Regions from separate parts of the Bacillus sp. AMCV2 genome, predicted to be linked through region 2. Evidence: a T-box and tRNA genes for the amino acid it is inferred to sense, from the RefSeq annotation. Region 2 holds a T-box; the other holds one or more tRNA genes.

Region 1 (12,341 bases), 2.7 Mb from region 2:
GCGGATGTTAGGGAATTGAATAACGCCGTCACGTGTATTGCCCATGCGTTCAGTAGCTGCGAACTGTTTCGGTTTAAAGCCCTTTTGCAGCGGATTGTACAAGGTATGCTTCAGCCTGAGCGGTTTGTAGAGCTCTTGCTCCGTGTAGACATCAAGCGGTTTGCCGGTGAGTTTTTCGACAATACATCCGAGTAGCATATATCCAATGTCACTGTATACGTGCTTTGTCCCAGTTTGATAATCGAGTGGAATTTTCGTCAAATATTCAATCGTTTTGTCCCGTTCCTGGGAATAGTACTTGCCGGCTTTTTCCGGCGTGTAAAAGTAAAAGCTTGATGGGAGCCCTGATTGGTGCTGGAGGACATCGATGACACGTATCTTGTCTTTTCCTTTTATGAGGTCACCCGGCTGATCCTTGAAACCCGGCAAATATGCAGAAACTTTTTCATAGACGTCAAGTTTTCCTTGGCTGACTAAGCGCTGCAATGCAAAATTTGTTGCGTACATTTTTGTATTTGAGGCTAAGTCAAACATCGTGCGGGTTTTCATTTTGGCCGGACGGCGCAGTAGTTCTGATCCTTCGTACTTTTTACTGTAGCCGTATGCTGCTTTTTTTATGATGCGTCCATCCTTCACCACCACAAGAACGGCGCTGGAAATCCTGCTGCAATATCCCGTTCTATCATCTGATCTACCTTCCTTAGCTTCTTCGTCGAGAATTGTGCAGTTTCTGCATTTATGGTTTTCGGCTCAACCAAGTTGTCTGCTGTTTGTGCGAAGGTTTCATTTGGCGCGAATATCGATAGGGTTAAAATGGCACTGAATATGAACAGTGTCTTTGTTTTCACAGGCTAGCCCCTTTCTGTGCTTCTATCCCGTTTACTATCCCTAATACAGAAACAATTTAATCGAACTGTGAAGCCATTTCATCTTTATATCCGAATGCATAGGTTAATAAAAAGCCGGCCGCGTAGGAAATAAAGAGCCCAATGATATACAAAATGATTTGCGAAGGCAGGACTAGAAAGGAAAGCGGCAGTCCGGAGACACCAATCGCAATGGTGGCTACTTGAAAATAAGCTTGAAAGGCGCCGCCGATTCCAGCTCCTAAACATGCTGTTAAAAACGGACGGCCAAGCGGCAGCGTCACTCCGAAAATAAGCGGTTCACCAATGCCGAGCAGTCCCGATGGAAGCCCGCCGGCGATTGCTTTCCTCAGTGTTGTTTTTTTCGTCTTCACGAAGACGGCAAAGGCCGCGCCTACCTGTCCTGCACCTCCCATAGCCAAAATAGGGAGCAGAGGGTCATTGCCAATTGAATTGATTAGTTCCATGTGCACAGGCGTCAAGCCTTGATGCAGTCCGGTTACGACGAGAGGAAGGAAGGTTGCGCCCAGAATAAAGCCCGCAGCGATGCCGCCGATGTCCAGGATGGACAGTAGGCCGGATGTAATGGCATCAGAAATGAATCCGCCTAAAGGCATAAATACGACATACGTTACGATTCCGGTGATTAACAGTGAAACGGTGGGTGTGACAATGATATCGAGTGATTGAGGAATAAAACGGCGAATAAATTGTTCGGTGTAAGCAATGAATATGGCTGCGAAAAGGACGCCGATCAGACCTCCCCTGCCCGGGAGAAGCTCTTCTCCAAATAAACTGATTTTTGCGATCTCCGGATTGATAATCAAGATCCCGGCCAAAGCCCCAAGTGCGGGTGTCCCGCCAAATTCTTTCGAAGCGTTAATACCAACGAGAATGCCGAGATAAGTGAACAGCCCTGATCCGATGACTGTCAGGATAACCGCAATTTGTGAGTCTGCAGAGAGCCAGCCTGCTTGAATAATTGCTTTGGTAATCCCAGTAATTAAACCGGAAGCGACTAGAGCGGGAATAAGAGGGATAAAAATGCTGGCAATTTTACGTAAGAAAAGTTTAAAAGGAGTGGCGTTTTTTCGATTGATATCGGCTTTCTTTTTGGCCGCTGCTTCTTTGACATCGGCACCTTCTTCTGCTGCTGACACGAGCTTCGAGAAAACAGCTGTAACATGATTGACGACTCCTGTGCCGAGGATAATTTGTAAGGTTTCAGCTTCAACGACCCCCAATACGCCGTCAAGCTTTCTTAAAGCCTGAGCATCCGCTTTGCTTTCATCGTAAGGCGTAATGCGCAGGCGTGTCATGCAATGCGTATATGAAGAAATATTGGATTTTCCTCCGCATAGCTCAAGGATTTTCTGTGCGAGATGATGGTAGTTATTTTCTTTGCTCATTAAAACCCCTCCCCTTCAAGATGCCTTATTTTATTCTCATAGATTGTATGGCTGCTCTCGTTTTATCGATATAACCGGTTGTCGTTTCATACTGCTCAGCCGCCATGCCTAAAAACAAAACATCAATTATAAAAAGCTGGGCGAGGCGGGAGGAAGTGGCTGCACTTCGAATCAAGGCTTCATTGGAATGGGCTGTATACAAAGGGACATCAGCCAGTGCGGAGACGGATGTCTGACTGAATTGTGTGAGGCTGATCGTTGTGATGCCTTTTTCCTTGGCCATGGCGAACAGTTCAATGATTTCCTGTGTCTCTCCTGAAAACGAAATGGCAAATACGATGTCGTCTTTATCTGCATTTGCGATTAAAGATGCCACAAGATGAGTGTCTGTAAACGCGGTTGCTTGTTTATGAATGCGAAGCCACTTTTGCTGGGCGTCCTTGGCGACAATGCCGGAAGCCCCGAGGCCGATAAAATGCACGGTATGAGCTTTGAGAAGCAGAGAAACCGCTCGTTCAAGCTCTTTGTAGTCCATCAGGTCTGAAGTATCCTGAATGGCTTGAATGGCATTGCCGGCCGTTTTTTCGGAAATGGAGGGCAGCGGCTCGTGGGGAACAATATCCCGGTAGCCCTGAAACGTAGGCTTTGCCAGATCGCCCGCTACTCTCATTTTTAAATCTTGAAATCCTTTTAAACCGAGTGATTTGCAGAGCCTGATGACGGCAGCGTCACTTGAATTGGCTAAGGCGCTAATTTCGTTGACCGTGCTTTCGATTGCTTTGTGGGGATGGGCTAGGATATAATCTGCAAGTTTGCGCTCGGATGGAGGGAGCTTATGCTTCATTGATTGGATGATCGCTAAACCGCCTGTGGCCATTCTAGTTCTCTCCTTATCATGGATGGTAATGTTCGATTGCTTTGTCAATGAAACCGTTTGCTTCATCGAGTAATGTCTTTGCTTGTTTCTGATCTGTGCTTGTTTTGAGCATGACGATTGCTGTTTTGACGTGATGATCGGCTTGTTCCAGGGTGTGCCTGGCTGTGTCGTATGAAGCATTTGTAAGGCTTTGGATGATACTGATGGCGCGTTCTTTTAGTTTTTTGTTGCTGACGTTGACGTCTACCATCAAGTTTTCGTAAACCTTGCCGATTTTGACCATTACAGCGGTAGATATCATGTTTAGAATCATTTTATGAGCGGTTGCGGCTTTCATACGTGTTGATCCTGTAATGGCCTCAGGTCCGACGACAACCTCAATGCTGTGATCCGCATCCTTGCTGATGGCGGAATTTTCATTGCAAGTAAGGGCGATGGTGTGTGCTCCGACTTTGCGGGCGTATCTTAGGGCGCCTGCGGCGTAGGGTGTGCGGCCGCTTGCTGCGATGGCAATGACGGTGTCATTTGAAGTGAGCTGTATGTTTCTTAAATCTTCAGCTCCTGCTTCTTCACTGTCTTCAATGCCCTCTGCTGCCTGTAAAAAGGCTTTGGGGCCTCCAGCCATGATTCCGATGACCTGATCTGGGCTTACGCTGTAGGTGGGAGGACATTCAACAGCATCCATGACGCCGAGTCTGCCGCTTGTACCGGCGCCTGTATATATGAGCCGGCCTCCATTTTGAAACGATTCATATGCGCAGTCTACAGCTGTTTTGATGTCGGGGAGAACCTCCTGAACGGCTGCAGCGACTTTCATATCTTCGTTGTTGATCATTTTGAGGATGCCGAGAGTGTTTGCTTTGTGGATTTCAACTGTTTGGCTATTGCGTGATTCCGTTGTAAGACGGTGAATGTTTAATGGTTCTGACATGAGGATGCCCCCTGTTTTAAAATGATATATCTCAATATTCAGTATATTCATTTCTGTTATGATATTTCAACTATGTTTTTTAATTTTTGAAATTTTATTTCACCCAAGACTATAAGAAATGATGAAGGATCAACTGTTCTCCAAGCGGCCCGATTCTTCGCCGTCCTTTATCAAGGAACCCGCTTTTCATATAAAGGTGTTTTGCGCGTATGTTCAGATGATTGACGGCCAAGATGATTTCGTCGCACCATGGAAAATATCCGCTCACAAAAGCGGGAAGCAAAATCATGGCTTTTTTCGCATAGCCTTTTCCGTGGTGCACAGCGTTTAAAGACAGGGAGCTGAGCAGTAAAGCAAATGGATTGTTAGAATAGGAAGCAAGCGTTTCTTTTGATGCATGTAAAATGAAAAAACCGACTGGAAGGTCGTCTTTTAAGATGACAACCGGGTATCGGTCCTGTATGCCCAGAGCCTGAGACAGCACCTCTTTCGGGAGGGAGGTAAAGCGTTTGTCATCGTTGGTGAGCGTGAATGCTTGAAGCTCGGGCAAGTGTTCAGGCTTATAGAAGGATAAAGAAATGTCTTGAGTCATGGGGTGGCCTCCTTACAAGATGTCGTCAAGCTTGTTTTCCGAAATGACCTGGTAGCCCGCTTGTTTTAACAATGCGGCGGTTACTCCGTTGCCGGTGATTTTTTTGCCAGAGAATGTGCCGTTATAGATAAACCCGCTTCCGCAAGATGGACTGTTTTCTTTTAATATGACGGCAGAAGCGTTGATTTCTTTTGCGTAAGCCAATGTTTTCGCGGCGCCTTCCATATATAGTTCTGTGACGTCTTCTCCTGAAGCTGTCACGATTTTCGCTGTTCCATTGAGGACATCCTCGCCGGTGCCTCCTATGATTTCTGCGGGTTCGCGTGGGGTAGAGAAGCCGCCGAGAAGTTCAGGGCAAGCCATGACTGCTTTCTTTTCATCGACGAGTTTTCTGATTTTCTCCGACGCTGCGTGAGAGCCGTTATATCTGCATTCAATGCCTCCAAGGCAAGAACTGACTAGAATCATATTGGTTTCTCCTCTCTTGCTTTGCTTGTCTCTATCATAAAATAAATGGCTTTAGTTGGGAGGCTTTTTCAGTTAAAAAAGGAGTTAAAAAGTTTGAAAATAAAAAATTTAATTTTCCTCTTTACAAACAGGGGGTGACCTGTATATAATAACTTTTGTCAGCTCGACGAGAACACAACGGCCCGTTGGTCAAGCGGTTAAGACACCGCCCTTTCACGGCGGTAACACGGGTTCGAATCCCGTACGGGTCACCATTTGGAGGATTAGCTCAGCTGGGAGAGCATCTGCCTTACAAGCAGAGGGTCGGCGGTTCGAGCCCGTCATCCTCCACCATCTTGCCGGTGTAGCTCAATTGGTAGAGCAACTGACTTGTAATCAGTAGGTTGGGGGTTCAAGTCCTCTTGCCGGCACTGTTTTTTCAAAATTTTATGTGGAGGGGTAGCGAAGTGGCTAAACGCGGCGGACTGTAAATCCGCTCCCTCAGGGTTCGGCAGTTCGAATCTGCCCCCCTCCACCATTATTGGGCTATAGCCAAGCGGTAAGGCAACGGACTTTGACTCCGTCATGCGTTGGTTCGAATCCAGCTAGCCCAGTCACAGACACCTTTGATCAAAAGGTGTCTTTTTTCTTTTCGGAAAAATCATTCCAACTTCTAACTGTTCAGTCTGTATAATAATTTTAAAAATATGTTAAGGTAGTTTATTCACGAATTACCATCTACACCCTGCCAAAAATTTGATAAACTTATTTTATAAAAAAATTGAAACCTTTTGAAACGAAGCTCGTATACATACAGACCGGTGAAGGCAGAGGTTAGATAAATATGGAAATGATGATTAAAAAAAGAATTAAACAAGTCAAAAAAGGCGACCAGGATGCATTTGCGGACATCGTAGATATTTACAAAGATAAAATTTATCAGCTTTGCTACCGTATGCTTGGCAATGTGCATGAGGCGGAGGATATTGCACAGGAAGCTTTCATCAGAGCGTACGTTAATATCGACAGTTTTGATATTAACCGGAAATTTTCAACTTGGCTTTATCGAATCGCGACCAATTTGACCATTGACCGCATTCGCAAAAAGAAGCCGGATTATTACCTCGATGCAGAGGTGGCTGGTACGGAAGGCTTGACCATGTATTCTCAAATCGCCGCAGATGGTGTTTTGCCTGAAGATGCAGTTGTGTCGCTGGAGCTCTCAAACACGATACAGCAGAAAATTTTAAAGCTTCCTGACAAATACAGAACAGTCATCGTATTAAAGTATATTGACGAACTCTCATTAATTGAAATTGGGGAGATTCTAAACATTCCTGTGGGGACTGTGAAAACGCGGATTCACAGAGGCAGAGAGGCTCTTAGAAAACAATTAAGGGATCTTTAAGTGGGGTGATGAAATGAGCTGTCCTGAACAAATTGTGCAGCTTATGCATATGCATCTTGATGGAGATATCCTTCCAAAAGATGAACACGTATTAAATGAACATCTGGAGACATGCGAGAAATGCAGAAAGCATTTTTACGAGATGGAGAAATCCATAGCGCTCGTACGGAGCACATCGCATGTCGAAGCCCCCGCGGATTTTACCGCTAATGTCATGGCAAAATTGCCTAAGGAGAAGAAAAGAGCTTCTGTAAAAAGATGGTTCAGAACCCATCCCGTTATCGCAGCTGCTGCGGTATTCATCATTTTGATGGGCGGAGGTTTTTTTAACAGCTGGCATAATGACCACAATTTCAGCGTATCCAAGCAGCCGAATCTTGTGGTTCATAACCATACTGTGACCGTGCCAGAAGGTGAGACGGTCAAAGGTGATGTCACTGTCAAAAACGGCAAGCTGATTATTAAAGGCAAAATAGACGGGGATGTAACCGTCGTAAACGGCGAAAAGTATATGGCCTCTGCTGGACAAGTCACCGGTCAGATTGAAGAAATCAATCAATTATTCGACTGGACATGGTACAAGATGAAGTCTGCGGGGAAAAGTGTACTCGATGCATTCAGTCCGAACGGAGAAGAGTAAAGCGCGTTAGCCGCTTTGCTCTTTTTTTGCGGGCTGAGAGGGCTGGCACATTTCACTTGCTAAATCGAAATGTGGTATAATGGGCTCGCTATGTAAAGTACATATGCGTAACACGTAAAACACAAAATACGAAATGACTGAAATCTTGGAGGACGAGGAAATGGCTTTTGAGGATATCCCTTTTTTGCAGTACCTCGGCAATGCCGTTGATATTCTCCTTGTTTGGTATGTGATATATAAATTGATTATGGTGATACGCGGCACGAAAGCGGTTCAGCTGTTAAAAGGAATTGTAGTCATCGTGCTTGTTCGTATGGCCAGCCAATATTTGGGCCTCAGCACACTTCAATGGCTGATGGACCAAGCGATAACATGGGGATTTTTAGCAATTATTATTATTTTTCAGCCTGAGCTGAGAAGAGCGCTTGAACAGCTAGGCCGCGGCCGCTTTTTTTCGAGGAGCGGCACGCCTGTTGAAGAAGCGCAGCAGAAAACGATTGAGGCCATTACAAAAGCGATCAATTATATGGCGAAACGCCGTATAGGCGCCCTGCTGACCATTGAGCGGGATACTGGAATGGGGGATTATATTGAAACCGGCATACCACTGAATGCCAAAGTCAGCTCTGAGCTGCTGATCAATATTTTTATCCCAAACACCCCGCTTCACGACGGTGCGGTGATTATGAAAAATAATGAAATTGCCGCGGCCGCCTGTTATCTGCCGCTTTCTGAGAGCCCGTTTATTTCAAAAGAACTGGGCACGCGGCACAGAGCAGCTGTCGGTATCAGTGAAGTAACAGACAGTTTGACGATTATTGTGTCTGAAGAGACCGGCGGCGTCAGTGTGGCAAAGAACGGCGACCTTCACAGAGAGCTTACAGAAGAAGCGCTGAAAGAAATGCTTGAAGCCGAGTTTAAGAAAAACACCAGAGACACTTCTTCTAACCGCTGGTATTGGAGGGGCAAGAAAAATGGATAAATTCTTAAACAACCGCTGGGCTGTGAAAATCATTGCTCTGCTTTTCGCGCTCTTGCTTTATGTGGCGGTTAACAGCAACCAAGCACCGACTCCGAAAAAACCGGGTGAATCTTTCTTTCCGACATCAACAACTGATGAAGCAACTCTGACTGATATTCCGGTTAAAGCGTATTATGATGATGAAAATTACGTCGTGACGGGTGTTCCGCAAACGGTTAATGTCACGATAAAAGGCTCGACAAGCGCCGTGAAAAAGGCTCGGCAGACCAAAAACTTTGAAATATATGCCGATATGGAACATTTGAAAACCGGCACACATAAGGTTGAGCTTAAGGCCAAAAACGTGTCGGATGGGCTGACAATCTCAATTAATCCGTCTGTTACGACAGTGACCATTCAGGAACGGACGACCAAAAGTTTTCCCGTAGAAGTGGAGTACTACAACAAAAGCAAGATGAAAAAAGGCTATTCTCCGGAGCAGCCGATTGTCAGTCCGAAAAATGTGCAGATTACCGGATCGAAAAATGTGATCGATAATATTTCTCTTGTAAAAGCTTCAGTGAATTTGGAAAACGCAGATGAAACGATTGAAAAGGAAGCGAAAGTGACTGTCTATGATAAAGACGGAAACGCGCTTCCTGTCGACGTGGAGCCCTCGGTTATCAAGATTACCGTTCCGGTGACAAGCCCGAGTAAAAAAGTGCCCTTTAAAATTGAACGGACAGGAAGCCTTCCTGACGGTGTCAGCATAGCGAATATTGAATCCAGCCCCAGTGAGGTAACGGTTTACGGCTCACAGGATGTGTTGGATTCTCTTGAATTTATTGACGGCGTCAGCTTAGATTTAAGTAAAATTAACAAGGATTCCGATATCGAGGCAGATATTCCGCTTCCTGACGGTGTCAAAAAAATCTCACCGTCAAAGGTGACTTTGCATATAGAAGTCGATAGTGAAGCGGATCAGAAGTTCGAGAATGTCCCCATCAAGACTGTAGGGCTGAGCAGCTCACAAAACATTGAATTTCTTGATCCTGAATCACAAGTGATAGATGTAACGGCTAAAGGCTCTCCCGCGAATATAAAAAAACTGAAAAAATCAGATATTGAATTGTATGTGAATGTTTCAGATTTAGAGGACGGGGAGCATAGCGTGAAGCTTGAAGTGAACGGGCCACAGAATGTAACCTGGTCCTTGGGGCGGAAAAACGCCAAAATCAAGCTGACGTCTAAGAAAAGCAATACATCAACGAATGATAACAGCAGCAATACATCAGGGAATCAGGATGACACAGATAAACAAACAAATGATCAAAAGAACAATCAGCAAGAAGATACAAAGAACACTGATAAAAACAGCAACGATCAAAACCAAGACGAAAATAAAGATCAAAACCAAGATCAGGATGAGGATGAATCCACTGCGAATTCACAATCCTCATCGGAATAAAAAAGGAGCGATTATAAAATGGGCAAGTATTTTGGAACAGACGGTGTAAGAGGTGTCGCCAATAGTGAGCTTACACCTGAGCTGGCCTTTAAAGTCGGACGTTTCGGCGGTTATGTGCTGACAAAAGACAAACAACGTCCAAAAGTGCTGATAGGCCGCGATACACGCATCTCCGGCCATATGCTGGAGGGAGCCCTTGTCGCCGGACTTTTATCCATTGGCGCAGAAGTCATGCGCCTAGGTGTCATTTCTACACCAGGTGTATCTTATTTGACAAAAGCGATGGATGCAGAGGCGGGCGTCATGATTTCCGCTTCTCATAACCCAGTGCAGGATAACGGCATCAAATTCTTTGGGGGAGATGGATTTAAGCTTTCTGATGAACAGGAGGCTGAAATTGAGCGCCTGATGGACGAACCTGAGGATAAGCTGCCAAGACCTGTCGGAGCAGACCTTGGACTTGTAAACGATTATTTTGAAGGCGGACAAAAATATCTGCAATTCTTAAAACAGACAGCTGATGAAGATTTCACAGGCATTCATGTGGCATTGGACTGTGCCCATGGCGCAACGTCATCCTTGGCGACACACCTGTTTGCTGATTTAGATGCAGATGTTTCGACAATGGGGACTTCCCCGAACGGATTAAACATTAATGACGGCGTCGGTTCGACTCATCCCGAAGCGCTCAGCGCGTTTGTCAAAGAGAAAAACGCGGATCTCGGTCTTGCGTTCGACGGTGACGGCGACCGCCTGATTGCTGTCGATGAAAAAGGAAATATTGTAGACGGCGACCAAATCATGTACATATGCTCAAAACACCTGAAATCAGAGGGCCGTTTAAAGGATGATACAGTGGTTTCAACCGTGATGAGCAACCTCGGCTTCTATAAGGCGCTCGAAAAAGAAGGCATCAAAAGCGTGCAGACAGCTGTCGGCGACCGCTACGTAGTAGAAGCAATGAAAAAAGACGGCTACAACGTCGGCGGAGAGCAGTCAGGACATCTTATTTTCCTTGATTACAACACGACAGGGGACGGATTATTGTCTGCTATTATGCTGATGAACACTTTGAAAGCAACAGGCAAGCCGCTGTCAGAGCTTGCAGCTGAAATGCAGAAGTTCCCGCAGCTGTTAGTCAATGTGAGAGTGACTGATAAATATAAAGTTGAAGAAAATGAAAAAGTAAAAGCAGTTATTTCTGAAGTTGAAAAAGAAATGAACGGCGACGGCCGGATTTTGGTGCGCCCTTCAGGAACTGAACCGCTCGTCCGTGTCATGGCTGAAGCGAAGACGAAAGAGCTGTGCGATGAGTATGTCAATCGCATTGTTGAAGTCGTCCGGTCAGAAATGGGATTAGAGTAACGAAGTCTATTATCAGAGAGTGAACAAGACAAGCGAGGTTAACATAAGATAATTGTGAGACATACGGCAAAGTTGTTTAAAAAACAATTGACCGTTTATGCCACATGTTGTAAAATCAAGCTTGTCTTGTTCTTATTTTCTCAATAGGAAAAGAAGACGGGATTATTGCTTCACCTATAATTATAGCGCCCGAACTAAGCGCCCGGAAAAAGGCTTAGTTGACGAGGATGGAGGTTATCGAATTTTCGGCGGATGCCTCCCGGCTGAGTGTGCAGATCACAGCCGTAAGGATTTCTTAAAACCAAGGGGGTGACTCCTTGAACAAAGAGAAATCACATGATCTTCCAAAAAACATGTAGGAGGGGACGATTGAAAGTCCCCTTGAAATTTGACTTTCTTCGTCTCCTTTTACAATCTTAGGAGGAAGAAAAATATGTGTGGAATCGTAGGTTATATCGGTCAGCTTGATGCGAAGGAAATTTTATTAAAAGGGTTAGAAAAGCTTGAGTATCGCGGTTATGACTCTGCTGGTATTGCTGTTGCCAACGAACAGGGAATCCATGTGTTCAAAGAAAAAGGACGCATTGCAGATCTGCGTGAAGTTGTGGATGCCAATGTAGAAGCGAAAGCCGGAATTGGGCATACTCGCTGGGCGACACACGGCGAACCAAGCTATCTGAACGCTCACCCGCATCAAAGCGCACTGGGTCGCTTTACACTTGTCCATAACGGCGTGATCGAGAACTATGTTCAGCTGAAGCAAGAGTATTTGCAAGATGTAGAGCTCAAAAGTGACACCGATACAGAAGTAGTCGTTCAAGTAATCGAGCAATTCGTCAATGGAGGACTTGAGACAGAAGAAGCGTTCCGCAAAACACTTACACTGTTAAAAGGCTCTTATGCAATTGCTTTATTCGATAACGACAACAGAGAAACGATTTTTGTAGCGAAAAACAAAAGCCCTCTATTAGTAGGTCTTGGAGATACATTCAACGTCGTGGCATCTGATGCGATGGCGATGCTTCAAGTAACCAACGAATATGTAGAGCTGATGGATAAAGAAATGGTTATTGTCACTGATGATCAGGTCGTCATCAAAAACCTTGATGGTGACGTGATTACACGTGCGTCTTATATTGCTGAGCTTGATGCCAGTGATATCGAAAAAGGCACGTACCCTCACTACATGTTGAAAGAAACGGATGAGCAGCCTGTTGTTATGCGCAAAATCATCCAAACGTATCAAGATGAAAACGGCAAGCTGTCTGTGCCTGGCGATATCGCTGCCGCTGTAGCGGAAGCGGACCGCATCTATATCATTGGCTGCGGAACAAGCTACCATGCAGGACTTGTCGGTAAACAATATATTGAAATGTG
Region 2 (12,341 bases):
CCCGCATATGCTCGGACCAAACATGGCCATTGCGCTTCTGACGACTTTATATGGTTCATTACTGGCAAATATGGTCTTCAACCCGATCGCGGCTAAGCTTGAAGAGAAAACAGAAAGTGAAATTTTCATCAAGCAGGTAATGGTGGAAGGGATTATCGGTGTTCAATCCGGAAAAAACCCGCGCAACCTTGAAAGCCAGCTGGTCGTTTTCAGCTCACGGGAAGAATGGCAGAAGCAGCCAAAACAAGTAAAAACAAAAAAGGGATCTGTACATGAAGCTTAGAAGAGAACGTTTTGAAAGAAGGAATGGAAGCGGAAAAAACAGTCAATCTTCATCCAGCTGGATGGTAACCTTTACAGATTTGATCACCTTGATCCTTGTGTTCTTTATTTTACTCTTTTCGATGTCCCAAATTGATCTGCAAAAATTCAAAGCGGCAGTGGACTCAATCCAGAAGGAAGGCAACGGGCTTCAGCCGGACCAAACATCCATAGAAAAAAAAGAATATATCCCCACCTGATACGAAGAAGCAAGAGGATCAGCAGGATCAGCTTCTCAAGAAAGTAAATACATATATAAAAGACAATCATTTGAAGGCCCAAATGACAGCCAAACGGGATGAACGCGGTGTCGTGCTCGTTCTTCAGGAGGCTGTGCTGTTTGATACAGGTGAGGCAAAGGTGCTGAAAAATGCCGAAACACTTCTTCACCAAATTGCCGTTCTTCTTCAAACAATTCCAAATGACATTCAGGTGGAGGGGCATACAGACAGCCGAAACATTTCGACATACCGATACCCGTCGAACTGGGAGCTATCAGCAGCACGGGCAAGTGGAGTGATTCAATACTTCACGTCAAAAGAGAAGCTTCCCTCCAAGCGCTTTATTGCTGTCGGTTATGCGGATACAAAGCCGGTGAAGGATAACAAGACAAATGAACACATGAAGGAAAATCGGCGTGTGGAAATAGTGATCAAAAAATCAAAAACGACCTCTTCGTAAAGGTCGTTTTTTACTTTGTTCTTTGCTGTTCAGAACGTATCGCATATAATGCTTTGCTGACAGTTTGGGCATTTTTTTCTGTAATTTCAGGCTTGCGGGGAATCGGAGGATATAAATCAGCCGGATCGCTCCAGCTCGACGGAAGGGCCACGGGGCATTGTTTTTGCCATTTAGCAATCCATTCCGGCGGGATCTCGTGTCCCGGGTCAATTCCCTTCATTTCAAGCCATATTCTGGCCCAGGCGCGGGGCACGACACGCCAAATATCATATCCGCCGCCTCCGACTGCAATCCATTTCCCTCCGCAATATTGATGAGCCAAAGTGTGTGCAAGACGGGGGATTTCTTCGTATATATTGATTGTTGCTGATAAATGCGTCAGCGGGTCGTAGTAATGGGCATCGGCGCCGTTTTGGCTGATAATGACATCAGGCTCGAAATACGCGGCGACTTCTGAAGCTGCTGTCCGGTAAGCCTCAAGAAAAGAATCATCCTCTGTAAAAGCGTCAAGCGGGATATTAAAGGAATAGCCATATCCTTTTCCGCTGCCTTTTTCTTGGATCTGGCCGGTTACAGGGAATAAATACCTTCCTGTTTCATGAATGGACAGCGTGCATACGTCAGGATTATCGTAAAATGTAAATTGCACACCGTCCCCGTGGTGGGCGTCCGTATCAATATAAAGCACTCTGGCGCTATATTTTTTCTGGATATATTGAATCGCCACAGCGCTGTCGTTGTATATGCAGAATCCTGATGCTCTCCCGCGAAAGCCATGATGAAGCCCTCCACCAAGGTTTGCCGCATGCAGGGCTTGTCCTGACATGACCCAGTCTGCGGCCGTTAAAGTGCCGCCGACCAAGAGGGATGCCGCTTCGTGCATGCCGGCAAAGACGGGTGTGTCTTCAGTGCCGAGCCCGTAGCTTTCTCCTTCTTCAGCGGGAAGCTTTCCGGCGCCCGCAAGCTTTACGGCCTGAATGTAATCGTCCGTGTGGACAAGGGAAAGCTCCTCTTCTGAAGCGAGTCTGGGGGTGACAATGTCTCCATCATCAAAGGCATTGATCATCTTAAGCAAATCATATGTTAACAGAACCCGCTGCTGATTAAAGGGATGCTCCTGATGAAACATATAGGTTTGGTAGGATGGAGAATAGATAAATACACTGTCTCTCATAGCAGATCCCTTTGCTCTGACGGCCATACGACGTGGTGTCCATTTCTTTGTAATGCCTGCAAAAACGGCAGCGGATTCATCGTTTTTACACGGAAGACAAGCACTTTTACACCGGGATCGTCATGCGGATAAACAAGCACGCTTAATATTTTCACTTGAAGGTCTTGGCAAAGACTGCTGATCTCAGCGAGGCTTTTGGTGATGTCGTTTACTTTTATCTCAATTTGCGATCCCGGCTGGTCAGCGCCTGTCAATTTGACAAACGTCCGCAGCAAATCGGTTTTTGTTAAAATGCCTATTAATTTTTGATGGTGTACCACTGGAAGGCAGCCGATGCCATGCTCGTAGAACACGGCTGATATTTCTTCGACAAAATCTAACGGATGGGCGCAGACAACATCTTTTTTCATAATTGAATCTACGCTTCGTGTGAGAAATAGGCTTCGTTTGTTTTCTTCAAAAATACTCGGGCTGGCCTGTTTCATGTCTCTGTCTGTAATCATGCCGATCACGTGTCGTTCTTCATCTACAACAGGCAGATGCCTGATATGGAATTCCTTCAATTTGCATATTGCTGTTTCAAGCGTATCCGTCTTCGTTAATGTAATGACATCTCTTTTCATGATTTGCTCAACAATCATTATTTTTTCCCCTTTGTCAGTGTCAGTTAATACATATAACGATGATAAAAACGGAGCCTGTCAAATTGCTCAATTGATTCTTGGCTGACGTTTTTTCCAATGCGGGCCATCAGACAGTTTGCAGGGTGGGAGCTGATCTCCGGCTCATCCGTTGCAAACCAGACCAATCCGCCTGCATTCATCATCTTTTCCATGATCTTTCTGTATTCCCACACATCTTTTTTCATCCCTTTTAAATCCCAATGCCAGTAATATTCTGTCGTCATCACAATGTAGTTTTCCATTTGTTCATCCATCATGCTGACGGTCAGGAGCGTCTTTCCGACAGCGCATCCCCGATAGTCCGGCGCTACTTCGATGGCTCCGAGCTCAATCAAATCCTCCATATTTCCTTCAGACCATCTTTCGAGCGGGTCAGGATATAAATACGTGACATAGCCGACAATGGTTCGGCCGTCTCTGGCAATAATAATGCGCCCTTCGGGAAGGCCTGCAATGTCGACTAGCGCTTCATGCTGCTCGCGAGGCGGACGAAATGCGGTTAAATCTTTATGAAACTCATAACCTGCCAAATCCTCTGGAGAGACAGGCCCTTCTATCAGTAAAGAGCCGGTTGCTGTTTTGATGTTTGCTGAATGGTATGTTTTATGATGTTCCACTAATTCACCGTCCCATCAATTCTTATAAAAATACATGCCTTCTTTAAGAATACCAAATTATAAAGCGTTTTCAACATGGTTTATATTTTAAAAATTGAGAAGAATATGAATATATACTATAATAATTGTGACAACTTCAGCAAAGGGGGATGTTTGGGCATGAATTTGAAAGCGTTACCAGCAATAGAGGGGGATCATAACTTAAAAAACTATGAAGAAACGTACCGGCATTTTGATTGGGCCGAGGCAGAGAAACATTTCTCTTGGCATGAGACAGGGAAACTGAATGCGGCGTATGAAGCGATTGACCGCCATGCCGAATCGTTTCGAAAAAACAAAGTAGCGCTTTATTATAAAGACGCAAAAAGGGATGAAAAATACACATTTAAAGAAATGAAGGAAGAATCAAACAGAGCCGGGAATGTGCTGAGACGGTATGGAAATGTGGAAAAAGGGGACCGCGTTTTTATTTTTATGCCGAGATCACCCGAGCTTTATTTTATTATGCTTGGCGCAATCAAAATTGGCGCCATCGCCGGGCCGCTGTTCGAAGCATTTATGGAGGGAGCGGTGAAAGACCGGCTTGAAAACAGTGAGGCAAAGGTTGTTGTCACAACACCTGAGCTGCTGGAGAGAATACCGGTAGACAAACTGCCTCACTTGCAGCATGTCTTCGTAGTCGGGGGAGAGGCTGAGAGCGGCACGAATATCATCAATTATGATGAAGCAGCGAAACAGGAAAGCACAAGACTGGATATCGAATGGATGGATAAAAAAGACGGCTTTCTGCTTCACTATACATCAGGTTCCACTGGTACGCCAAAGGGCGTGCTGCATGTCCATGAAGCGATGATTCAGCAATATCAAACAGGAAAGTGGGTCCTTGATTTAAAGGAAGAAGACATTTATTGGTGCACGGCTGATCCAGGCTGGGTGACAGGTACGGTATATGGCATTTTTGCACCGTGGTTGAACGGAGCGACAAATGTCATCGTCGGCGGACGTTTCAGCCCGGAAAGCTGGTATGGAACGATTGAACAGCTTGGCGTCAATGTCTGGTATAGCGCGCCGACCGCTTTTCGGATGCTGATGGGAGCGGGAGATGAAATGGCTGCGAAATATGATCTAACTTCACTACGGCATGTGCTCAGTGTCGGTGAGCCGCTAAATCCGGAAGTCATCAGATGGGGACATAAAGTTTTTAACAAACGAATTCATGATACATGGTGGATGACCGAAACGGGCAGTCAGCTCATCTGCAACTATCCTTGCATGGATATTAAACCGGGTTCAATGGGTAAGCCGATTCCAGGAGTGGAGGCAGCGATCGTTGACAATCAAGGCAACGAGCTACCGCCATACCGAATGGGCAATCTCGCCATCAAAAAGGGCTGGCCTTCCATGATGCATACCATTTGGAATAACGCTGAAAAGTATGAATCGTATTTCATGCCGGGCGGTTGGTATGTGTCTGGGGATTCTGCTTACATGGATGAAGAGGGATACTTTTGGTTCCAAGGCAGAGTTGATGACGTCATCATGACTTCCGGTGAGCGCGTCGGCCCATTTGAAGTGGAAAGCAAGCTTGTCGAACATCCGGCTATTGCAGAAGCAGGCGTAATCGGAAAGCCTGACCCGGTGCGTGGAGAAATCATTAAAGCCTTTATTGCACTCAGGGAAGGATTTGAGCCGTCTGATAAACTGAAAGAAGAGATCCGCCTATTTGTAAAGCAGGGTCTTGCAGCCCATGCGGCTCCGCGTGAGATCGAATTTAAAGATAAGCTTCCGAAAACCCGAAGCGGAAAGATCATGAGGCGCGTGCTGAAGGCATGGGAGCTTAATCTGCCTGCTGGAGATCTGTCAACAATGGAGGATTAAAAGGCGGCGTTGACACAGGATTTTATTTATGTTAAAAATGATATAGCTTCATATGAAAAGGTAAAGATTGAGACAAGTAGAATATCCTTACGTTCCAGAGAGCTGATGGCCGGTGAAAATCAGCACAGATGGGTATATCGAATACACTCATGAACCGCTTTTGCAAACAAAGCCGGCCAGGCTTTCAGTAGTGAAAGAACGGACCTGATCCGTTATCAGGCAAAGTGATAAGACGAATGTTTGCATTCTCTTATTAGTAGGGTGGTACCGCGATAATCAATCGTCCCTTCGTGTAAACGAAGGGGCGTTTTTTATTTTAATCAAAAAAGGAGCTTTATCTTATGACTAACTTACTTGAAGACTTATCCTTCCGCGGATTGATTCAGCAAATGACAGATGAAGAAGGGTTAAATAAACAGCTGAATGAAGAAAAAATCCGCTTGTACTCAGGCTTTGACCCGACAGCAGACAGCTTGCATATCGGACACCTGCTGCCTATTTTAACACTTCGCCGTTTTCAGCTTGCAGGGCACCATCCGATTGCGCTTGTGGGCGGCGCGACGGGCCTCATCGGTGATCCAAGCGGAAAAAAAGCAGAGCGTACATTAAACACTGCTGACATCGTATCCGAATGGTCCCAAAAAATCAAAAACCAGCTGTCCAGATTTCTAGATTTTGAAGCAGCAGAAAACCCAGCTGTCATCGCGAACAACTTTGACTGGATCGGCAAAATGAATGTGATCGATTTCCTTCGAGACGTTGGTAAAAATTTCGGCATCAATTACATGCTGGCAAAAGATACGGTCAGCTCAAGAATTGAATCCGGCATCTCGTACACAGAATTCAGCTACATGATTCTTCAATCTTATGATTTCTTAAATCTTTACAGAGACAAAAACTGTAAACTGCAAATCGGCGGAAGCGATCAGTGGGGCAATATCACAGCGGGTCTTGAACTGATCAGAAAATCAGAAGAAGAAGGAGCAAAAGCGTTCGGCCTAACGATTCCGCTTGTCACAAAAGCAGACGGCACGAAGTTCGGAAAAACGGAAGGCGGCGCGATCTGGCTTGATAAAGAAAAAACATCGCCATATGAATTCTATCAATTCTGGATCAACACAGACGACCGTGACGTTGTCAAATACTTGAAATACTTTACGTTCCTTTCAAAAGAGGAAATTGAAGCATACGCTGAAAAAACAGAAACGGCGCCAGAAAAACGTGAAGCACAAAAACGCCTGGCAGAAGAAGTGACATCACTAGTTCACGGACGCGAGGCGCTGGAGCAAGCCATCAACATCTCCCAAGCGCTGTTCAGCGGCAATATTAAAGAGCTTTCTGCTCAAGACGTAAAAGTAGGCTTTAAAGATGTTCCTTCTATGGAAGCTGACAGCACCCAAGAGCTTTCACTTGTAGATGTGTTGGTGCAATCTAAATTATCTCCTTCTAAACGCCAAGCGCGTGAAGACATTCAAAACGGAGCTGTTTACATTAACGGTGAACGCCAGACGGAAATAAATTATACCCTATCAGCTGAAGACCGTATCGAAAATCAATTTACTGTTATGCGCCGCGGGAAGAAAAAATACTTCCTTGTGACGTATAAATAAGAAAAAGATCCTTTGCCACTGAAGGCAAAGGATCTTTTTGTTTACCGCATAGGAATGAAAGGAAAAGAGTATATTAGATAGGGCAAACACGACCAATCACCACCTTTTAAATGAAAGGAGCGCTAAAGCGTGAATCTCATGTGTACGATTGCAAAAGAACGGCTGCAGCGGGATTATTGGGAGCAGCAGGCGCAGGATAGTGTTGGCCAGCAAGAGGCAAAAGACAAAATAGACGATAAAAAAACCCCGACCGCATAGCGGCAGGGGTTTTTAAAACGATTAACGAGAGTAGAACTCAACGATAAGCGCTTCGTTAATTTCCGGAGCAAGTTCAGAACGCTCAGGAAGACGAGTGAAAGTACCTTCAAGCTTTTCAGCGTCGAAAGTAAGGTATTCAGGAACGAAGTTGTTCACTTCAACAGATTCTTTGATGATAGAAAGGTTTCTTGATTTTTCGCGAACACCGATTGTTTGACCAGGTTTCACTAGGTAAGACGGGATATCAACGCGGCTTCCGTCTACAAGAATGTGACCGTGGTTAACCAATTGGCGAGCTTGACGGCGAGTACGTGCTAAACCTAGCTTGTACACAACGTTATCAAGACGAGAATCTAAAAGAATCATGAAGTTTTCACCGTGTTTACCAGCTAGTTTGCCAGCTTTGTCAAACAAAGTGCGGAATTGACGTTCGTTTACACCGTACATGTGACGAAGCTTTTGCTTTTCTTGCAATTGCAAACCGTATTCTGATAATTTTTTACGTTGTCCTGGGCCGTGTGGACCTGGAGCGTAAGGGCGTTTTTCTAATTCTTTTCCTGTACCGCTAAGAGAGATTCCTAGACGGCGAGACAGTTTCCAAGATGGACCTGTATAGCGAGCCATAATGTGACTCCTCCTTTGGTTTTATTTTTGTGGAAAATAAAAACCGTCTGCTCTATTCGACCATGCACATTTTGTTTTCATGTATCCTCGCTCCAGCAGCAGAGAGTTACACGATACACCTTATTGATAAGGAACAAAATGAAAACATAGAAGCTGAACAAAAAGGCTGCAATATTTCACACAAAGGTCATTATATAATTTATTTGTTTTGAAGTCAACCATTCCTCCATTATTGCTTCACCGTTTATGATATAATAAACAAAAATTAGTGGTAAACTTTTAGGTGATAAAAACATGGTAGAACAAACTAAAGATCAATTATCCGCCTTTCATTATCATATGCTCGATTTTTTATTAACCAAATCTGAAAAAGTCACATTCACCGACTCTTTAATATGGCTGACTTCGGCTATTCAAACCTATTTTTCAACCCTTTGTGTTTCGCTTACACCGTCATCATCAGACTTTGTGACAAAACTGGCAGATGGTGAAGCGCGTTTTTCCGCTTCAAAAATAAACGCTTCATGTTATCTGATTGAGGACGGCTCCGGCAGGCGTTTCCATCTTGCGTGCAGGCAGGATGAAGAGATTCCTGAAGGGCTTCCGGACGTGGTTGCTTCATTTTTAAACCAGTCGATGAAACAGGAAAGACTCTATAACAAAACGATCTACCAAAAAAAGATATACAAAATGACGGAGCTGTTCCATTCACTGCTTGATCAGACAGATGTGCTGAAGCAGCTTTTAGAAAGCTTGACCAGCACATTTTCTCTTTTTGAGTTTTCTTTATTTATATCGCACGATCAAGACCAATGTTTAGGGATTCCTGCAAAAGAGCTGTATATGGAAGGGGAAAAATCCGATTCCTTTGCGCTCAAAGTGTATTTGTCCGGGGACATTTTGCGGAAAAATGAATCTGCCGCCTATATTCCGATCAAAGGACAGCAGGGCACATACGGGGTGTTGAAGGCTGAGGGAACGGGTGACAGCTTTCTTACTGATGCCTGCCTTGATGAAATGTCGCTGTTAGCAAACGCCGCGGGAAAAGCGTTTGAAAATGCCCAGCTCTACGAACAATCCAAAGCAAGCATCGCAAATTTGGAATTGATTAATGAAACATCACGCCGCCTGAATCAGCGGCTGACACTGACTGATACAATGAATGATCTGGCTGTGAGAATGGCAGAATCGTTTCAGGCAGAAGAAGTGGGATTTTTTCATATAGACCATTTTGAAAACCTAACATTGCTCCCAGGCAGCACAGCATTTTTTAAAGAAGCGAAGCCGTCAGATTTTTATAATGAGCTGAAAGAAAAGCTGTATGAAGGTGAAAAAGGGGTTTTCATCGGGAATGGCCAGTCTGTTTTTGGGAAGGCGGGGTACGGCTCGCTGATGGCTGCTCCGATGATTCAAAACGACCGGCTTCTAGGTTTTGCGGTTTTATTGAAACAGGAGCTGTACGCTTTTACATTTGAAATGTACAAGCTGTTTCAGGCGCTGATTCATCACGCGACACTGGCTGTAACCAATTCAATGCTCCGCGACCGCCTTGAGCATCTCGTGAAAACAGATCAGCTGACTGAACTGTATTCACGAGCGTATTTAGATGAAAAAATTCAATACAGCATGAAAATCCACCAAAAGGGTGTTTTTATTCTTGTTGATATTGATAATTTTAAGAATGTAAATGATACGTACGGCCATCAGACTGGGGACGAGATTTTAATTCAAGTCGCTTCAGTGATTAAAAGCAACATCCGAAAGCATGATGTCGGTGCCCGCTGGGGAGGCGAGGAGCTGGCGATTTATTTGCCAAATGTGCCGGTTGCAGTGGGGAAACGGATTACCGAGCGACTGGTTTATGCGGTCAGAAAAAATACGAAACCCGAGGTAACCATTTCCTGCGGTATATCCTGCTGGACGACAGAAACAAAAAAGTCGCTGAAAGAGCTTGTGCATGAGGCAGATGAAGCGCTCTACAGCGCGAAACGGAGCGGGAAAAACCGTTTGATGATTCATGACTCAATAAAATAAAAAAAGCCCAAAACGATATCAGTTTTGGGCTTTTATATTACTGAGCTAACGCTTTTTCTAGCGTTTCGGCAAATTGAGTTAAGTATTTTTCATCAATTTCGTCGAAACGGTTTTTCACTGGGCTGTCGATGTCCAAGACGCCGACAATTTTTCCGTCTACACGAATCGGAAGCACAATTTCTGATTGAGACGCTGCATCGCAGGCGATATGTCCAGGAAACGCGTTTACATCCTCAACACGTTCCACTTTTCCGTTTGCGTACGCTGTGCCGCAAACCCCTCTGCCGAAAGGAATCCGAACACATGCCGGCAGGCCTTGGAACGGACCTAACACAAGCTGTCCATCCTCTTCTTTGGCAAAATAGAAACCCGCCCAGTTGACTTCAGGCAGCGAATGATACAGCAGCGCTGAGGCATTTGCATAGTTAGCTATTTGGTCTGTTTCGTCTTCGGTCATGGCTTCGAGCTGTTTTAGCAGAAGCTGATAGTCTTTTTCTTTATCTCCAGATTGTTTTTCGACATGGAACATGGAAAACCCTCACTTTTTCTATAATATAAAACAAAGTTCCGGCTTTTCTGCCGGCATTTGTCGATAAGTTCTTACAGGAACAGCGGCTTTCTGCTTGAATAGTATCAAGAGGAAGGAGTGAGCCGTATGAAAGTAAGCACCAAAGACAAAATTATTGAATCTGCTGTCATGCTTTTTAACCAAAAAGGATTTTCTGGCACGTCTGTCCGTGAAATCGCAAAGTCAGCTGATGTAAATGTTGCGCACATCTCCTACTATTTTAAAGGCAAAGGAGGCTTGATGGAACACTTAGTTTCAGAGTTTTACGAAGGCTACAGCAAAACGCTTGAAACAGCGGCAAGCAATATCTCTTCTCAAAGCACGCAGGAACATCTTCTTCAATTGGTTTTCGATATTTTATCCTATCAGCATAATCATCGTCAATTAACTCGTTTTGTCTACCGGGAAGTTACAATTGACTCCACATTAATCAGGGAAATTATGTCGACATATCTAATGAAGGAAAAGTATATCTTTCAGCTGATCATTGAGGAAGGAGAAAAACAGCGTGAATATTTAACGCTGCCGCTGCCTCATTTTATTCTCCAATTAAAATCTCTCTTGATGATGCCCTATCTCCAGCCTCAATATATTTCAGAAGTACTCTACATGCAGCCGCACGAGCCGTATTTTTATAAAATGTATTTTGAAGAAATCAAGATTTGGATCAGAAGCGTCTTCCGGACAGGAGACGTGGCGCTCACCAATTAGCACCGTTCCAAAAACGCCTCATACGCATATCCGACATCTCCCGCTTGATGGGCATCTGACCCAAACACAAGCGGGATCTTCTTTTGCTTCGCTTTATTCAGCATCCAATCCTCGATATAAATACCGCCAGCGTAAGTTTTTCTTAAGCCGGAAGTATTGAAGTCGAGCTCCATTCCGTTTTCTTCAATGGCATTCAGGCACAGGGAAACGAGGCCGCGAATATGCTCGGACATGCTGTATGGAAACAGCTTGATGAATTTTTGGACGAGTGTGATGTGACCGACTCTTTTTGGCTTATAAACGCCGAGAGATGCTACAATGGAAGAATAGATACTCCGGTAATATTGTTCGTATACAGCTTCAATGCTTCCGCAGGCTGAAATTAGCTCTTTGAAGGTATGCTCGTCATAATCAAGGCATAGATAGGAAGAGTCTGTGCGCAAAAAATGAACGGATAAGATGCTGTCATCTAAATATGGCCCGTATGTGTCCAGGAATAATGTAATTTCGTCTTCAAATTCAGCGATATAATCGACTTCAAGCCCTGTCCGTATGCTAAGCTGTCCGCGATATTCTTTTTTTAATCCGGAAATTTCATTGATATAGCGTTCCAAAGAAGCTTGCGCCATCGCGCTGTCTTTCAGCGGCGTGGGATCGGTAAAAGAGGGCGGCAATGGGGCGTGTTCGGTAAAAGTAATCGATTCAAACCCTTTTTTTAAGGCTTCTTCTGCATATTGTCTGAGTGTGTCATTGGAGCCGTGAGGGCAAAATGGTGTGTGAATATGTCCGTCTCGCTTTTGCATTGATGTCACCCCATGAAAAAATAGTCAAATCCTGCCGATTTTGCACAAAAAGTTTTTGATTTCTGGTCAAAAAATGTTTGTTACATGGTATCATAATAACAATGAAAACGACAGTTTTTCTCAATACATATCCTGAAATCTTTCTGAATAAATAAAACACCCTGACAGATTAAGGTAAACAGCAAGGGGGCTCATTATGGAGTTTGTCATTGGATTATTAATTGTACTGCTTGCGCTGTTTGCGGCAGGCTACTTTTTCAGGAAAAAAATCTACGCCGAAATCGACCGGCTGGAATCGTGGAAGATTGAAATTCTGAATCGGTCGATCGTGGAAGAAATGTCTAAAATAAAACATTTAAAAATGACGGGTCAGACAGAA

Evidence for each region. The T-box of region 2 lies ahead of tyrS (tyrosine--tRNA ligase). A T-box ahead of a tRNA ligase gene usually reads a tRNA of that ligase, here a tRNA-Tyr.
Region 1: it has a tRNA-Tyr gene. The T-box ahead of tyrS (tyrosine--tRNA ligase) is inferred to sense a tRNA for this amino acid. The anticodon was not compared.

What each region holds. Positions count from the first base shown of each region.
Region 1 is NZ_JBVYIB010000002.1:188,061-200,401, forward strand. Features, by position in the region: partial or broken gene amiE (N-acetylmuramoyl-L-alanine amidase) at 1-848, opposite strand, end outside; gene AC0OMA_RS01110 (PTS transporter subunit EIIC) at 905-2,275, opposite strand; gene AC0OMA_RS01115 (MurR/RpiR family transcriptional regulator) at 2,301-3,152, opposite strand; gene murQ (N-acetylmuramic acid 6-phosphate etherase) at 3,169-4,083, opposite strand; gene AC0OMA_RS01125 (GNAT family N-acetyltransferase) at 4,193-4,675, opposite strand; gene AC0OMA_RS01130 (2-thiouracil desulfurase family protein) at 4,688-5,143, opposite strand; tRNA gene AC0OMA_RS01135 (tRNA-Glu) at 5,323-5,397, shown strand; tRNA gene AC0OMA_RS01140 (tRNA-Val) at 5,401-5,476, shown strand; tRNA gene AC0OMA_RS01145 (tRNA-Thr) at 5,481-5,553, shown strand; tRNA gene AC0OMA_RS01150 (tRNA-Tyr) at 5,576-5,660, shown strand; tRNA gene AC0OMA_RS01155 (tRNA-Gln) at 5,665-5,736, shown strand; gene sigW (RNA polymerase sigma factor SigW) at 5,967-6,530, shown strand; gene rsiW (anti-sigma-W factor RsiW) at 6,544-7,170, shown strand; gene cdaA (diadenylate cyclase CdaA) at 7,331-8,152, shown strand; gene cdaR (CdaA regulatory protein CdaR) at 8,145-9,599, shown strand; gene glmM (phosphoglucosamine mutase) at 9,618-10,964, shown strand; gene glmS (glutamine--fructose-6-phosphate transaminase (isomerizing)) at 11,398-12,341, shown strand, end outside.
Region 2 is NZ_JBVYIB010000002.1:2,859,355-2,871,695, reverse strand. Features, by position in the region: gene motP (flagellar motor protein MotP) at 1-283, shown strand, start outside; partial or broken gene motS (flagellar motor protein MotS) at 273-1,002, shown strand; gene AC0OMA_RS14905 (acetoin utilization protein AcuC) at 1,013-2,176, opposite strand; gene AC0OMA_RS14900 (acetoin utilization AcuB family protein) at 2,173-2,817, opposite strand; gene acuA (acetoin utilization protein acetyltransferase AcuA) at 2,844-3,476, opposite strand; gene acsA (acetate--CoA ligase) at 3,636-5,354, shown strand; T-box leader at 5,409-5,645, shown strand; gene tyrS (tyrosine--tRNA ligase) at 5,696-6,964, shown strand; gene sr7p (small protein SR7P) at 7,094-7,222, shown strand; gene rpsD (30S ribosomal protein S4) at 7,244-7,846, opposite strand; gene AC0OMA_RS14870 (diguanylate cyclase domain-containing protein) at 8,141-9,880, shown strand; gene AC0OMA_RS14865 (GAF domain-containing protein) at 9,918-10,409, opposite strand; gene refZ (transcriptional regulator RefZ) at 10,536-11,159, shown strand; gene hisJ (histidinol-phosphatase HisJ) at 11,156-11,962, opposite strand; gene ezrA (septation ring formation regulator EzrA) at 12,159-12,341, shown strand, end outside.